DNA from 2 places in the Pseudoalteromonas sp. JC28 genome. Region 1 is predicted to be linked to the other one. Evidence: predicted binding sites of a transcription regulator. Region 1 holds the regulator's gene; the other holds the start of a gene.

Region 1 (7,375 bases):
CAATTAAATCTTCATAATGAAAGACTGTGGGGCTTTGTTCGTTAATGGCCTTGAACACACTGTATAAATCAGAGATTGCGCGTACTAAATCCGGGTTGCCGATCCGGCCAAATAAGCCGGTTGCGCGAGGGGCTTGTGCGGCAAACTCGCTGCCACAAAATGGGCTTTGCCAGATCTGAATAGGGTGCACGCGCTCAGGCTCAGGCTCTGCTTTAAAGGTTAGCGTTAAGCCATCGTCATAAATTCCATAGCCATGACAATAAATGGGATTTTGCAGGTTTTTCTCAATAATATTGTAAGAGAAAAGTGCGTAACGACCCTCGTTTGGTTCGTAGAAGATATACAGTACATCTTCACCATTGGGTGATTTGATCTGGCGATGGAAAATTAAATCGTCCAGTTGGTCGTCAAAATAGCGTGTTTGCCCAGATTGTAAATAATAGCCACCAGGAAAAATAATTCCCTGGTTCTCAGGTAATTGAACACAGGCACCACCCAATGCATCTTGGCGCAATACCTGCTGGGTGCGGCAATTATAAATAAAATAACGCCACTGTTTTTCTCGGTAGGGAAGTAATTTTAACAACACCATTTCGCCAACTTCGGCAAAACGTAAATCGCAATCTGCGAGTGATTGACTGGCGTCATCAACGGCTTCTTGATAAATACCTTCACCGCTTTGGGTATTGTTTTCTATTTTTACGGTGAGTTTGCCACTCGATACTTCAATAAATACTTTGTCGTTTACATTAATATGTGGGTGACGGCCTTCGACGTGATCGGCGCGATCGGTTTTTTGCCATTCAAAGTCAAAGTTTTCCACTTCGCCTAGGTCACGCTCTCCTCGATTATCAATATAATCTAAGGTGTCATCTTTGGCGATTTGCCAGCGGAACACACGAACATCGGAGAGTTTTTCGCCAATCTGAAATAGCGCAAAGAGCTTGTTTGATTTAACAAATAGGTGTTGTAGCCGGGTGTCTTTGTAATACGTGTATAGTTCATCAAAGTCCCGTAAGAAACGCTGGTCAGTGAGGAATTTGGTTTCTTGCGGATAAGGTTCTATTTCGTAGTGGTCTTCTTGCAAGTGTAGCTTTTGTACGGTGAATACATCGCTGACTTGGGTATTTTGTTTAAGCCCCATAAAGACATTATAAGCAAAGATAAGCTTGTCGCCGATCAGTACGATGTCGCGCGGTACGCAGTTATGCTCAGTACGAACTCTTGCTCGACCTTTCACTTTAAGCTCGGTGCTGCCAAAAGTATCAACACGCTGTTGGTTGAGTTTATCTATTTGACTTTTCAGTTCGCTGCCAAAGTTACTAAGTCGGCGTTTAATCAGTTGATAAGAGTCTTGTTCGAGCGTTCGCTCTGGCGCTTGTTGCGTTGCTTCCGTCATTCTTTGCTTTCCTATGTGCGCTGTCGCAAATGGGGGAGAGGAGCCAAGCAGATTGACTCCTCAGGGTTAATTACTCTAGTGGTTCGCTTTGTTTACTGCCATTTAACGAGCCGCCAAGTAACTTGAGTAGCTGCTGTTTGTCCGCATCTGAGCTATTGCTTAGTTGTTGGAAGAACTTACTCATGTTGATGTTTTTTAGCGTTTCCGACGACGCATTTGCACCAGCCAACACCCCTTTTAGGTCGTCCATCAAATTACGCTCACCGTTTAGGTGATCTTTAAATACGGTTTGTACCGTCTTACTTTCGCCGACTAAGCCGTCAATTGACTTGCCCACTGTGATGGCATTCATAAACTGGTTAAAGAACTGGCCGTCGCCGCCCATAAAGTTGATATCAGCACCGCTTAGTGCTTTACCTAATACTTCAGCCTGACTTGCAGAAACTTGTTTGTTTGCCTCGATACTCGCAAGCGTCAGCTCTTTCTGTTGATTTAGCTGTAGTGTAAAGCCTTCGTATTCACGGGCGTCTTTATCCATCTTATTAAGTGCTTCCAGCTTCTCTGTAAGACCTTTGGCTTCTGCTGACATCTTACGCTCAAGGTTGATAGCTTCTGCTTCACCTTGTTTTTCAATTGCTTCAGCCATTACTGATTGAACCTCAGCTTCTGCTAAACCAATTTCACGTTTGCCTTGTGCCTCGGCTTCACTTTGCTTCTTGGTTGCCTCTGCCATTGCAGCTTGTACTTCGGCTTCGGCGCGGCCAATATCACGTTTGCCTTGTGCCTCCGCTTCTAGTTTTTGCTGTAGCACTTTAGCGTCTGTTTCACCTTGTATCGCACTAGCAGCTGCTTTTGCCTTGATAATATCTGCTTCTGCAAGACCAGGCGCTGCCGCTTCAACTTGGGCAGCTTCGGCAAGAATCTTCTTCGACTCTGCGGTTTGGTTCGCAATACGTAGTTCTGCTGCGGCCATTTTTTCCATTTCACGGGCTTTAAATTCGGCAGCTTGCTCTTTAGCTTTAGCCGCTTCAATATCTTTAACCAACGCTTCTTCGGCCTCAGCTTGAGCAAGAATAATTTTCGCTTGCTTCTCACGCTCGGCTTCAGCAATACATTGCACGTCTTTGATGCGCTCTTGTTCCTCGGCAACGGTTTTCTCTACGGCAACCCGTTCACGCTGAACATCGGCGATTTCTTTTTGCTCGACTTCCAGTGCTTTGGCTTTTTGGATACGTAAAATTTCGGTTTCGCGTTCGCGCTCAATAATTTCAATCTGGCGAGAACGCGTGACTTTTTCTTCTTCTATGCCGAGTAAGCGAAGGCGATTTTGCTCTGCAACATCGATTTCGCGCTGTTTGTTGTGTTCTGCAATTGCAATTGCTTCGTCTGCTTTGAGGCGTGCTTCTTCGGCTTTTAAGCGCTCTTCATGCTTAACACGTTCAGCTTCAGCGGCTTCACGAGCGCGCACCGACTCGATTTCACGGCGTTGTCTCGCGCTGGCATCTTCTCGTTGGCGCTCGACTTCTGCGGCTTTTTCAAAGGCAGCTTGGTTTTGGTTGTCGATTTGCGCTTTTTCATCACATTTAAGCTGGTTAGTTTCCACGTTTTGGCGTGAGGTTTTTTCGGTAATACGGCGAATACCTTCAGCGTCAAGAATGTTATTTGGATCTAACTTGTCGATAGAGGTTTGTTCAAGATAATCAATCGCCACATCTTCTAACGTATAGCCAGATAAATCTTGTCCAATCACTTCTTTAATAGAATCTCGGAACTCATTACGATGCGTAAATAGCTCCTCAAAATTCATGCGCTTACCAACGGTTTTCAAGGCTTCGGAGAATTTTGCCTCAAATAATGCTTGTAAGGTTTCTGGTGCCGATGCGCGGGCACAGCCAACTTGTTTAGCAACGCGTAGGATATCTTCTTTGTTTTCGTTTACGCGAATGTAAAAAGTGATGGCGATGTCAGCACGGATATTGTCTTTACAGATCAGGCCGCTATTTTCACGACGCTCTAATACCATGCGGTTAGTTGAAATATCCATGACTTCCATTTTATGGATCACAGGCAGCACAATGCCGCCCGTTGTCGTGACATCTGGCTCGTTTTTCATCTTGTTGATGATTAATGCCTGACCTTGTTCAACCTTGCGGTAGAACTTTCCAATCAGAAGTAGAATGGCAAAAATAATGACGATGGATATGCCCACGATTGCGAGCACCGGTCCGAGGTTGTTTAGAAATTCCATGTTTTTTCCTGCGTTGCGCTATGTTGTTTGAGTTGGTATTAGCAATGCCAACTCGTTCCTAAATTCCGTTATTTTCCGTACTATTACCAAGGTTTAGCTACAATTGTGTAGCTATGTGTAAGGGTGTCATGTTCGATAAGTAAGGCACTGTCTCCTAGTGTGAAAGTGTTATCTTCATCCGAGCGCACTTCGATGAGTTGATCTGTTCCTTGAATATATACTCTGGCTTGACCGAACGTGTTGCTAACTCTTGATGTTGCAATAACGCATTCGAGCCCAACCAGCGCTTGCTTTGATGTGGTTTCTTGGCTTTCGAAAAAGCGTCGTAGTGGCCTTACAATGACGGCGGTTAGTGGTAATGCTGCAATGAGGCTGGCAAGCATAAATACCGTGCCCATCAGGTAGTAAAAAATGCCATTGCCCAGTAGGTAAGCAAAAAACTGTTGCACATAGATACTGATAATCCAGCCCAGCGCGATGATTAAACTCAATGAAATACTGACAGGGACGCCGCCAAAAGCGACTTCCCAAAAAGAACCAGAGCTTGCGCCTTCGGCTTCAATATCAACATCGCCTTCTAAGATATCGATATCAGCAAAACCGAGTAAAGCAATTAACCAGAACAACAGCACTATGAGTAATAGTGTTGAAAAAATAACAGTGGGAAACGTAAATGCAGTATTTAAAAATTCCATTGCTGATCCTAGTTCCTTGTATTTCCTTTTAAGCGGTTAAGTCAGTGAATTGTCCACTCAGCGCCGCAAGGTGTCTTTGTGTTTATCAAGCGGTGAGCTCCGCATCATAGAATGTGAGATGATTGAGTGAAGCGAATAGCGTTCGTGTCCGGTAAGACGGAGACACTGTAGGAAACAAATCCGAGAAGCTAATCAATCAGCTTAAAAACCATCCATGCGTAGTGAGAAAACTTCACATGCGTTTCTAAAGTTGCCACAATTAGACATATTATGTCAAACGTTTTTTGCTGTAAAGATAAGCAATTTATTCTGTTTATCGTGATAGTGGGGAGGCGTGTTCGTAGAAGCTAGAGTATCAGAGTATGTGCTAACCTGTGAGTTAGCACCGATAAAAATAATAGACTAAACGTTATCGAACAGGGTTTTTACTTTATCTAAAGTAACGTCGATTTCAGATACTTTGGCAGGGGCAATAAAAATCGTGTCATCGCCAGCGATGGTACCTAATACGCCGTCTGCGGTGCCTAATGAGTCAAGTAGTCTCGCAATTAACTGTGCAGCACCGGGACTGGTTCGAATAATAATCATCATTTCGTTGTGCATAATATCAACGACTAACTGACGTAAAGGGCTTTTTGCTGTTGGCACGCTCATTTCAGCGGGTAAGCAGTAAACCATTTCTTGCTTGGCATTGCGGGTACGCACAGCACCAAACTTGCTCAGCATGCGCGACACTTTGCTCTGACTGACGTTGTCAAACCCTTGTTGTTTTAGAGCATCAACAATTTCACCTTGAGAGCCAAAGTTTTCTTCTTTTAAAATGGCTTTAAATGCTTTGATCAGTGCTTCTTGTTTTTCTTGCGGCTGCATAGTCTGTCTTCTTTTACGGCTAATCTTTAAATTCTACACAAAACCGCCGAGATTCCCAAATTTGCGCGATCAAAATGGCAGTCGTAAAGCATAAGTGTACAAAGTGTCGCGATCTTTACACTTTTATTTAAGACATTAGTCAAAAAATCTCGAAAATAACCATGATTAATTTGTGTTTAACAGCGCTTTTCATTATCTTTACTGCACACTCAATTCCACCTTCAAATTATGGAGAATTCAAATGAAAGTTGCTGTATTAGGTGCCGCTGGCGGTATCGGTCAAGCTCTATCTTTATTGCTTAAAAATGGTCTTCCAGCTGGCTCTGAGTTAGCGCTTTATGACGTTGCACCTGTTGTACCTGGTGTTGCAGTTGACTTATCTCACATCCCAACTGCGGTAAAAGTAGCGGGTTATGGTAAAGACGACCTAGACCCGGCTCTTGCAGGTGCTGACGTAGTGCTTATCCCTGCTGGTATGCCTCGTAAGCCTGGTATGGACCGTGCTGACCTTTTCAACGTTAACGCAGGTATCATCAAGACACTTGCTGAAGGTATCGTTAGAAGCTGCCCTAAAGCACTTGTTGGTATCATCACAAACCCAGTAAATGGCACGGTACCAATCGTTGCTGAAGTGTTCAAAAAAGCAGGTACTTATGATCCAGCTCGCGTATTCGGTGTAACAACCCTTGACGTTATCCGCGCTGAAACTTTTATCGCAGAGCTTAAAGGCCTAGACGTTGCTGAAGTTAAGATCCCAGTAATTGGTGGCCACTCTGGTACTACAATTCTACCTCTACTTTCTCAAGTTGAAGGTGTTGAGTTCACTGACGAAGAAGTTGCTGCACTAACGACTCGTATCCAAAACGCGGGTACTGAAGTGGTTGAAGCTAAAGCGGGTGGCGGTTCAGCTACACTTTCAATGGGTGCAGCAGCAGCACGTTTCTGCTTCTCACTAGTGAAAGGTCTACAAGGTGAAGAAGTACTTGAGTACGCATACGTTGAAGGTAACACAGGCGATGCAACATTCTTTGCACAGCCAGTTATCCTTGGTAAAAACGGTGTAGAGCAGTTACTTCCTTACGGTGAGCTAAGCGCGTTTGAGCAAAAAGCAAAAGACGACATGCTAGCGACACTTGAAAAAGACATCAAAGAAGGTGTTGATTTCATGGCGTAAGCCAAATTGATACAAAAAACCAGTCGCTTCACAGTGACTGGTTTTTTTATGCTTGATTCTTCTTATACCAGTTGTATTAAGTAAATGATCTATCTTGAAGCGGGGAAATAGCTTTAGTAGCAAGGCAAAAATTTTGCTATTTAGTTGTTCTAAATGAGAAATTTTTAACGAAGCTAATATGCTATTTCACCCTTCAAATTGATTAGAGAATTAATTCAATTGGTATTAGTGAAGAATACGTGCTCTAATAGTTCCTTCAACCGCACTTAACTCTTTCAACGCCACTTCAGAGTGGTCGCTATCGACGTCGATAACCACGTAACCAATAGATTCATCTGTTTGTAGGTATTGCGCCGCAATATTGATACCATGCTGAGCGAACGCTTGGTTGATTTGCGTTAGTACGCCTGGGCGGTTTACGTGTACGTGTAATAAACGACTTCGGTTTGATAATTCAGGTAGAGAAACCTCTGGGAAGTTCACAGCCGTGACTGTTGAACCGTTATCTGAATACTTCGCCAACTTACCCGCGACTTCTACACCGATGTTTTCTTGTGCTTCTTGGGTAGAACCACCAACGTGTGGGGTTAGCAGTACATTGTCAAACTCGCGTAGTGGTGAGACGAATTCTTCATGATTAGATTTTGGCTCAACGGGGAATACATCAATAGCAGCGCCGGAAAGTTTCTTTGCCGCTAATGCTTCAGCTAAGGCGTCGATATCAACAACCGTTCCGCGTGATGCATTAATTAGTATTGCGCCTTGCTTCATCACTTCAATTTCGGCCATGCCGATAAGGTTTTTGGTCTGCGACGTTTCTGGTACATGCAAACTGACCACATCCGCTCTTTGTAGCAGTTGCGTAAGCGTGTGTAACTGGGTTGCGTTACCAAGCGTGAGCTTATCTTCGATGTCATAAAACTCGACGTTCATCCCGATATTCTCAGCCATAATGCCAAGCTGGGTGCCAATGTGACCATAACCGATAA
Region 2 (7,375 bases), on a different contig from region 1:
GTGTTTTTCCTTTAGATAAGTAGCATGCATGACGCAAGAAAATAAGCAAATTAGAATGGCACAAGCGCTATCCGAGCGTGCCCATGACCTTCTTATCAGCCTCAACTTTGCGCAAAAGCAAATAGGCTATATCCATACATTTGATATTAGCTATGGGGAGAATATCGCACAGCGCACTATGCTAGAGGTGGAAATTGCAGCGGCTGCAAAACGCCAAGAAAGCAGCACAAGCCATCACAAATATATTGCCAAAGCGAGTAAGCATCTACATTCAGTTATCGAAGAAGCTATCACAAAGCAACTGCATGACCTTGATAATATCTATCATGAAGTCATTGGCATTCAAGACTCCGTTCCTGCGATTTTAGACATTCTTGCCGTGCGCTCAGCTTCAGTTGGGCGTTTAGAACCTTTGGTTAATGACTTAAGTTGGTTGGGTCGTGAGCTGGTTTCGCTAGTCAACTTGCCACAGTATCGCAAAAAAAACAGTAAAGGCACGTCCATTAAGGTCGATACGCCGGCATTAGCATTAAGGTATTTAGGCCTTGAGAACTTGCAAATGGTGATCCCGACAATGGCGGTAAGACACTGGATGCCGCATGCTACAGAACCATTTGGCTTAATGAAGCGTAAATTACGCGAGCTGAGCATGAGCACGGCCATTGCGGCAAAAGAGCTGGCACCATTTTTTGGGGTAAAAGAACAGCATGCGTTTACTTTAGGCATGTTACTAGAACTTGGGAAAGTGGCCTTGATCCGTCTTTATTTACGCACCTTTGAAAAGGTGTGGCAAGCCAAGGTGCAAATAGCACGAGACAAAAAGCAAAAAGACCTACACACCGCATTAATGGAGTTATCTCCTGATCCGTTATTTTTACGTAACTTGTTGATAGAACATTCAGCAGAGATTTCACGTAAGCTAATTGAAAAAATGGAGTTACGTTATTTGCCCTTTAATGCCGTCATGGAAGAGTATGCGCAAACTTATCTACCAAATGCGCATAAAAACATTGCCGACCCATTACCACTGACACAAGTGATGCAAAAAGCCTATGGCTACGCACAACTGCTTGTTTTAAAAGATAGCCAGTTAATTGAAGACGATGAAGCTGAGATTTTGCTCAATCATTTAGAACTTACCGAGGAAATGCGTCAGCAATTGGCAAAATGTGCGTTCCATAACCTGCAGTTGACGATTTTGTAAAAAAAATTGAAATTTTTTTTGCGACTATTCATTCAAAACCTAATCTTAAATGATCTGTGCAAGGCTGCACGGCGCTTGCTTTGCCCTAAATATCTGCCCTAGATAGTTATTCACTTGAGTTGAGAATATATGTTAAACCCTTGAATACTAAGGGCTGAGAACGTGGTATAAGTGAGACAAATGGCGCTTTTTCTGGAATAATGAGCGTATGAATTTTGTGCCATCAAGGGGCGGGTCAAAATACATAGCACCGAATTGGTGTGAATAAATATCCTATCAAGTGGCGGCAACGCGCCGACCTCCAAAAGGAAATGACTCCTTGTTTGCACTTTCACTCACCAAATATGAGGAAATAAAATGACTATCAATCGTGAATTGTTTGACGACGTAATGGTACCTAACTACGCACCTTCAGCGGTAATTCCAGTGAAAGGTGAAGGTTCTCGAGTATGGGATCAGGAAGGTCGTGAGTACATCGACTTTGCTGGTGGTATCGCAGTTAACTGTCTAGGTCATTGTCACCCAGCTTTGGTGGGCGCGCTTAAAGAGCAAGGCGAGAAAATTTGGCATCTATCTAACGTGATGACCAATGAGCCTGCACTACGTTTAGCGAAAAAGCTAACTGATGCCACGTTCGCAGAAAAAGTCTACTTTGCAAACTCAGGTGCAGAAGCGAACGAAGCGGCGCTTAAACTAGCACGCCGTTGGGCACTAGATAAGTTTGGTGCTGAAAAGTCGCAAATCATCTCTTTCAACAAAGGTTTCCACGGCCGTACTTTCTTCACTGTAACTGTAGGTGGTCAAGCTGCATACTCTGATGGCTTTGGTCCAAAGCCGGGCGACATTGTTCACACAGACTATAACGATTTAGCGGCATTTGAAGCGCTTATTTCAGACAACACTTGTGCCGTGATGATGGAGCCGCTACAAGGCGAAGGTGGTATCATTTCACCAACGGCTGAGTTTGTAAAAGGTGTTCGCGAGCTGTGTGACAAGCACAACGCGCTACTTATTTTTGATGAAGTGCAAACTGGTGTTGGCCGTACTGGTGATTTGTATGCATACCAAGGTTTAAACGTAACCCCTGATATTTTAACAACGGCTAAAGCACTTGGCGGTGGTTTCCCTATTGGCGCGATGATCACAACAACTGAGATTGCTGCGCACCTAAAAGTGGGTACTCACGGTTCTACATACGGCGGTAACCCGCTGGCGTGTGCGGTTGCAGAAGCGGCATTTGACACAGTAAACACAACAGCTGTACTTGATGGCGTAAAAGCAAAAGAGCAGCTGTTCCGTGAACTGCTAAACGACATCAACGAAAAGTACAACGTATTCACCGAAGTACGTGGTAAAGGTCTATTGCTTGGTGGTGTAGTCACTGAAAAGTACGAAGGCAAAGCAAAAGAATTCTTGGTTGAAGGTATCAAGCAAGGCGTGATGTCACTGGTTGCAGGTGCAAACGTAGTACGTTTCACTCCATCTCTTGTTATTCCAGAAGCTGACATCCGCGAAGGGATGGCACGTTTTGAAAAAGCCGTTGCTACGGTAGTTGCTAACAACGCTTAATACTGGTTGCAAGGTCACCTTTTGGTGGCCTTGTTGTTATCCACATTTTTGAGGAGTAAGCGGGCTCATGATGATCCTTCGCCCAATCCAAGAAAGCGATTATCCAGCGCTTTTAAACATTGCTCACGAATCAGGCCACGGTTTTACCTCTTTGCCTGTTAACGAAGAGCTATTACAGAAGAAGATTGCACGCTCTGTTGCTTCATTTGGCAAGCAAGCAGACAAGCCTTTTGATGAAGGCTATTTATTTGTATTAGAAGATACTGAAACAGGCGAGGTGGTTGGTACCAGCGGTATCGAAGCAGCGGTTGGTTTAGATGATGCGTTTTATCATTATCACCTAAGCAAAGTGATCCACTCTTCACGCACACTCGATGTTTATAAAGCAGTGGATATTTTAACGCTATGTAATGACTACACTGGCGCGACGGAATTATGCACCCTGTTTTTGAAAGATGGCTATCGCAAAGGCGCAAACGGCAAACTGCTATCTCGCTCTCGCTTTATGTTTATTAACCAACATCGTGCTCGTTTTGCTGAAACCGTTATCGCGGAAATGCGTGGTGTTTCTAACGAGCAAGGCGAAAGCCCGTTCTGGCAATGGCTTGAAGAGCATTTCTTCTCGATGGATTTCCCGACAGCGGATTATCTAACGGGTATCGGCCAAAAGGTCTTTATTGCTGAATTAATGCCAAAGTACCCAATCTACGTAAACCTGCTTAGTAAAGAAGCACAAGCGGTGATTGGTGAAGTTCACGACAATACGCGTCCTGCTATTGAGCTACTAAAAAGCGAAGGTTTCACATTTAATGGTTATGTTGATATCTTCGACGCGGGTCCAACGGTAGAAGCAAAAGTGGGGAATATCCGCACGGTTCGCAATAGTGAAACTCGTACTGTGAAAATAGGCGAAAGCAACGGTGGATTCCCTGTTATGGTCGCAAATGGTAAACTTGTTGATTATCGCGCGACAGTAATTGAGTTAGCCCTGACTGATGGCAATGAAGTAACGCTTGCTCCACATGTTGCCGCGGCGCTAAAAGTTGAAGAAGGCGATCAAGTAAGCCTAGTAAAGATTTAAGATTGGGAACAGATTATGACAACACATGCAGCACAACTAATAAATGGTGAGTGGATTGCAGGACAAGGCGCAAGCTTTAGCTCTGTAAACCCAGCAAACAACGACGTTATTTGGAGCGCAAACGCAGCTACTGCTGAGCAAGTTGACGGCGCGGTAAAAGCGGCTCGTGAAGCTTTCTATTCATGGAGCGACATGAGCTTTGAAGCGCGTCTAGAAATTGTTAAGCGTTTCGCTGAAGTACTAAAAGAAAATAGCGAAGAGCTGGCTATTGCAATTGCTAAAGAAACGGGTAAGCCACTTTGGGAAACTCGTACAGAAGCGGGTGCTATGGTAGGTAAAATCGCGATTTCTGAGAAAGCCTATCAAGAGCGTACAGGTGTTGTTGAAAATCCAATGCCAGTTGGCCGTGCCGTGATCCGTCACAAGGCACATGGTGTAGTTGCTGTATTTGGCCCATATAACTTCCCTGGTCACTTACCTAATGGCCACATCGTACCTGCGCTACTTGCTGGTAACACGGTTATCTTTAAGCCATCTGAACTAACGCCATATGTTGCTGAGCTAACGCTTAAATACTGGCAACAAGCGGGTCTTCCTGCTGGCGTGATTAACCTAGTTCAGGGTGAAGTTGAAACAGGTAAAGCACTTGCGTCACACGCGGGTATTGACGGCTTATTCTTTACTGGTTCTTCTCGTACGGGTCACTTGCTACATGAGCAATATGCAGGTCAACCAGGTAAGATCTTAGCGCTTGAAATGGGTGGCAATAACCCGCTTATCGTAAAAGACGTAGCGGATACCAAAGCGGCAGTACACGACATTATTCAATCTGCGTTTATCTCAAGTGGTCAACGTTGTACTTGTGCTCGTAAACTATTCCTTCCTGCGGGTGAACAAGGTGACACAATCCTTGAGCAACTGATCAAAGCAACTAAAGCGATTAAAGTGGGTAACTTTGACGATGCAGATCAACCGTTCATGGGCTCAATGATCTCAAATGCAGCAGCCGCTGGCATGGTAAAAGCACAGCAACAGCTTGTTGAGCTTGGTGGTCAGTCGCTTATCGAGCTGACGCACACAGAAGGCACAGGCTTTGTGACGCCAGGTATCATCGAATGTACTAACATTGCAGATTTCCCTGATGAAGAGCACTTTGGTCCGCTGTTAAAAATATTCCGTTACACAGACTTTGACGCTGCTATTGAAAAAGCGAACGAGACAAGCTTTGGCTTATCAGCAGGTCTGCTTGGCGACAACGAAGCTGATTACGACCGTTTCTTACGTCGTATTCGCGCAGGTATCGTAAACTGGAACCGCCCAATCACTGGCGCTTCAAGTGCAGCTCCGTTTGGTGGTATCGGTGCATCAGGTAACCACCGTGCAAGTGCATACTACGCGGCAGATTACTGTGCATACCCAGTGGCTTCTGTGGAACTAGAAAAGGTAACTTTACCTTCTAGCTTGAGCCCAGGTTTATCTTTGGATTAAAATGCCAATATTGAGGTTTACTCAATAAAAATTGATTAGAAAAGCAGCTTCGGCTGCTTTTTTGTGTCTAGTTGACTACAAAAGTAGCAATCGAAAAAACTTTCTGCTTAAATCAATAGGAGATGTCTTTGATAGGTTCGGGTGAGCAAAGTATGGTTTTAGATAAACAAGGGTACGATGATTTAGTCATGTATTTGACGCAAAACTTAGCCTTGTTTGAGAAGTCTGGGACGGTTGAACCAGGGGCTCCAACAGTCATGGAATTAATCGAAGATGTGATCGCTGAAAACGTTATCCGTATATGCGAGCAGCACACTGAGTTATCTACAGAGCAGCGCAGCATGATCGTGCGTGAGGTAGATGGCATTGTGTACGACTTACAAGAAGTGCTATCAAGTGTTGTTGATAGACGTGTCACCGTAGAACAAAAAGAGTTTATCGAAGAATTCGCAGGTTTGGTCAAAAACCTGTTTGATTCTGCTGTATAGCTTGGCACAATCACTATCGACAGTGTAGAAAACACACTTAGAGGCAATTCTAGGTTTAAGATACACCGCCATTTGGCGGTGTTATGCTTTATAGAGGATAACTATGTTAGCTAGCGTAAAATGGGTTGAAGGAGATACCTTTATCGGTCGCTCTGCGTCGGGACATAATGTGGTATTTGATGCCGGTTCTGATAGTGCCGCGCCAAGTCCAATGGAGATGGTATTAATGTCAGCGGGATGTTGTTCGTCAGTCGATGTAGTCAGCATTCTACAAAAGGCGCGTCAGGATGTTAGCGACGTGGAAGTAAAATTAACCGCAGAGCGCGCAGAAAGCGCACCTCGGGTTTTTACCAAGATCAATTTACACTTTGTGGTGAAAGGGCGTAATGTCTCTGAAAAACACCTAGAAAGAGCCGTAAGTTTATCCGCTGAAAAGTATTGTTCAGTGGCATTAATGCTTGAAAAAGCAGTAGAAATTACGCATAGCCATGAAGTGGTTGAAATTGACGAAAAATAACGCTTTTTCATAGCGCTATTTTCGTATAAAATCCGCGAACTTTTGTTTCTGCAGCGCAGATTTTTTGTATTAAGGTGGGTCTATCGTGAACAAGCCCTTTGATAAAATTAAACTCCATGGCTTTAACAACTTAACTAAGAGTTTAAGCTTTAGCATTTACGATATTTGCTACGCCAAGACCGAGCAGCAACGTAAAGAATATCTAGAATATATCGATGAGCAGTACAGTGCCGATCGTTTGACGGATATTCTAAAAGACGTAACGGATATTATCGGTGCAAACGTACTGAATATCGCGCGTCAAGATTATGAACCACAAGGGGCGAGTGTGACGATCTTAGTATCAGAAGAGCCTGTTGAACAGCAGACTTTTGATAGTAATGAAGCACCAGGACCATTGCCTGATTCAGTGGTAGCACATTTAGATAAGAGTCACATCTGTGTTCATACTTATCCTGAAGCGCACCCACATGATGGCATCTGTACTTTTAGAGCAGATATCGAAGTTTCAACGTGTGGCATTATTTCGCCACTTAAAGCGCTTAACTTCTTAATTCACTCTTTAGAGTCAGATGTGGTGACGATTGATTATCGTGTTCGTGGATTTACTCGTGACGTTAATGGTGTAAAACACTATATCGACCACGCAATTCACTCGATCCAGAATTACATGACGGAAGATACTAAAGACGCATACCACATGGTAGACGTAAACGTGTATCAAGAGAACCTATTCCACACTAAGATGATGCTTAAGGAAACAGACCTAAATGCATATCTATTTGGAATTAGTACTGATGATTTAGACGCAGACGAAGAGGAAGAAATTCGTCTTAAGCTGAATCGTGAAATTCAGGAAGTGTTCTACGGTCGCAATTTACCAGAAACTGAATAATCAGCGGTAAATTGAGGAATTAAAAAAGGCGCGCAAGCGCCTTTTTTAATGTCTGAGATTTGTAAGATATTCAGCCTACATTTAATTTAAATGTGGACAATATTTGCTCGCTATCAATAGCGGCTAAAGCATC

The links. The regulator ArgR, encoded in region 1, controls arginine synthesis, uptake and breakdown. The targets are predictions, from matches to a motif close to ANTGAATANNTATTCANT.
Region 2: a site for ArgR is predicted at 1,464-1,481, ahead of DS891_RS18035 (aspartate aminotransferase family protein). Genes of this name have one in related genera too.

Annotation. Positions count from the first base shown of each region.
Region 1 covers NZ_QOKX01000004.1:298,886-306,260, forward strand. Annotated here, with positions in the region: gene DS891_RS11150 (DNA repair ATPase) at 1-1,399, opposite strand, end outside; gene DS891_RS11155 (SPFH domain-containing protein) at 1,470-3,647, opposite strand; gene DS891_RS11160 (OB-fold-containig protein) at 3,731-4,342, opposite strand; gene argR (transcriptional regulator ArgR) at 4,745-5,212, opposite strand; gene mdh (malate dehydrogenase) at 5,454-6,386, shown strand; gene serA (phosphoglycerate dehydrogenase) at 6,612-7,375, opposite strand, start outside.
Region 2 covers NZ_QOKX01000008.1:46,517-53,891, forward strand. Annotated here, with positions in the region: gene DS891_RS18030 (HDOD domain-containing protein) at 29-1,204, shown strand; gene DS891_RS18035 (aspartate aminotransferase family protein) at 1,562-2,773, shown strand; gene astA (arginine N-succinyltransferase) at 2,841-3,854, shown strand; gene astD (succinylglutamate-semialdehyde dehydrogenase) at 3,870-5,342, shown strand; gene DS891_RS18050 (DUF3802 family protein) at 5,495-5,830, shown strand; gene DS891_RS18055 (OsmC family protein) at 5,934-6,347, shown strand; gene speD (adenosylmethionine decarboxylase) at 6,433-7,242, shown strand.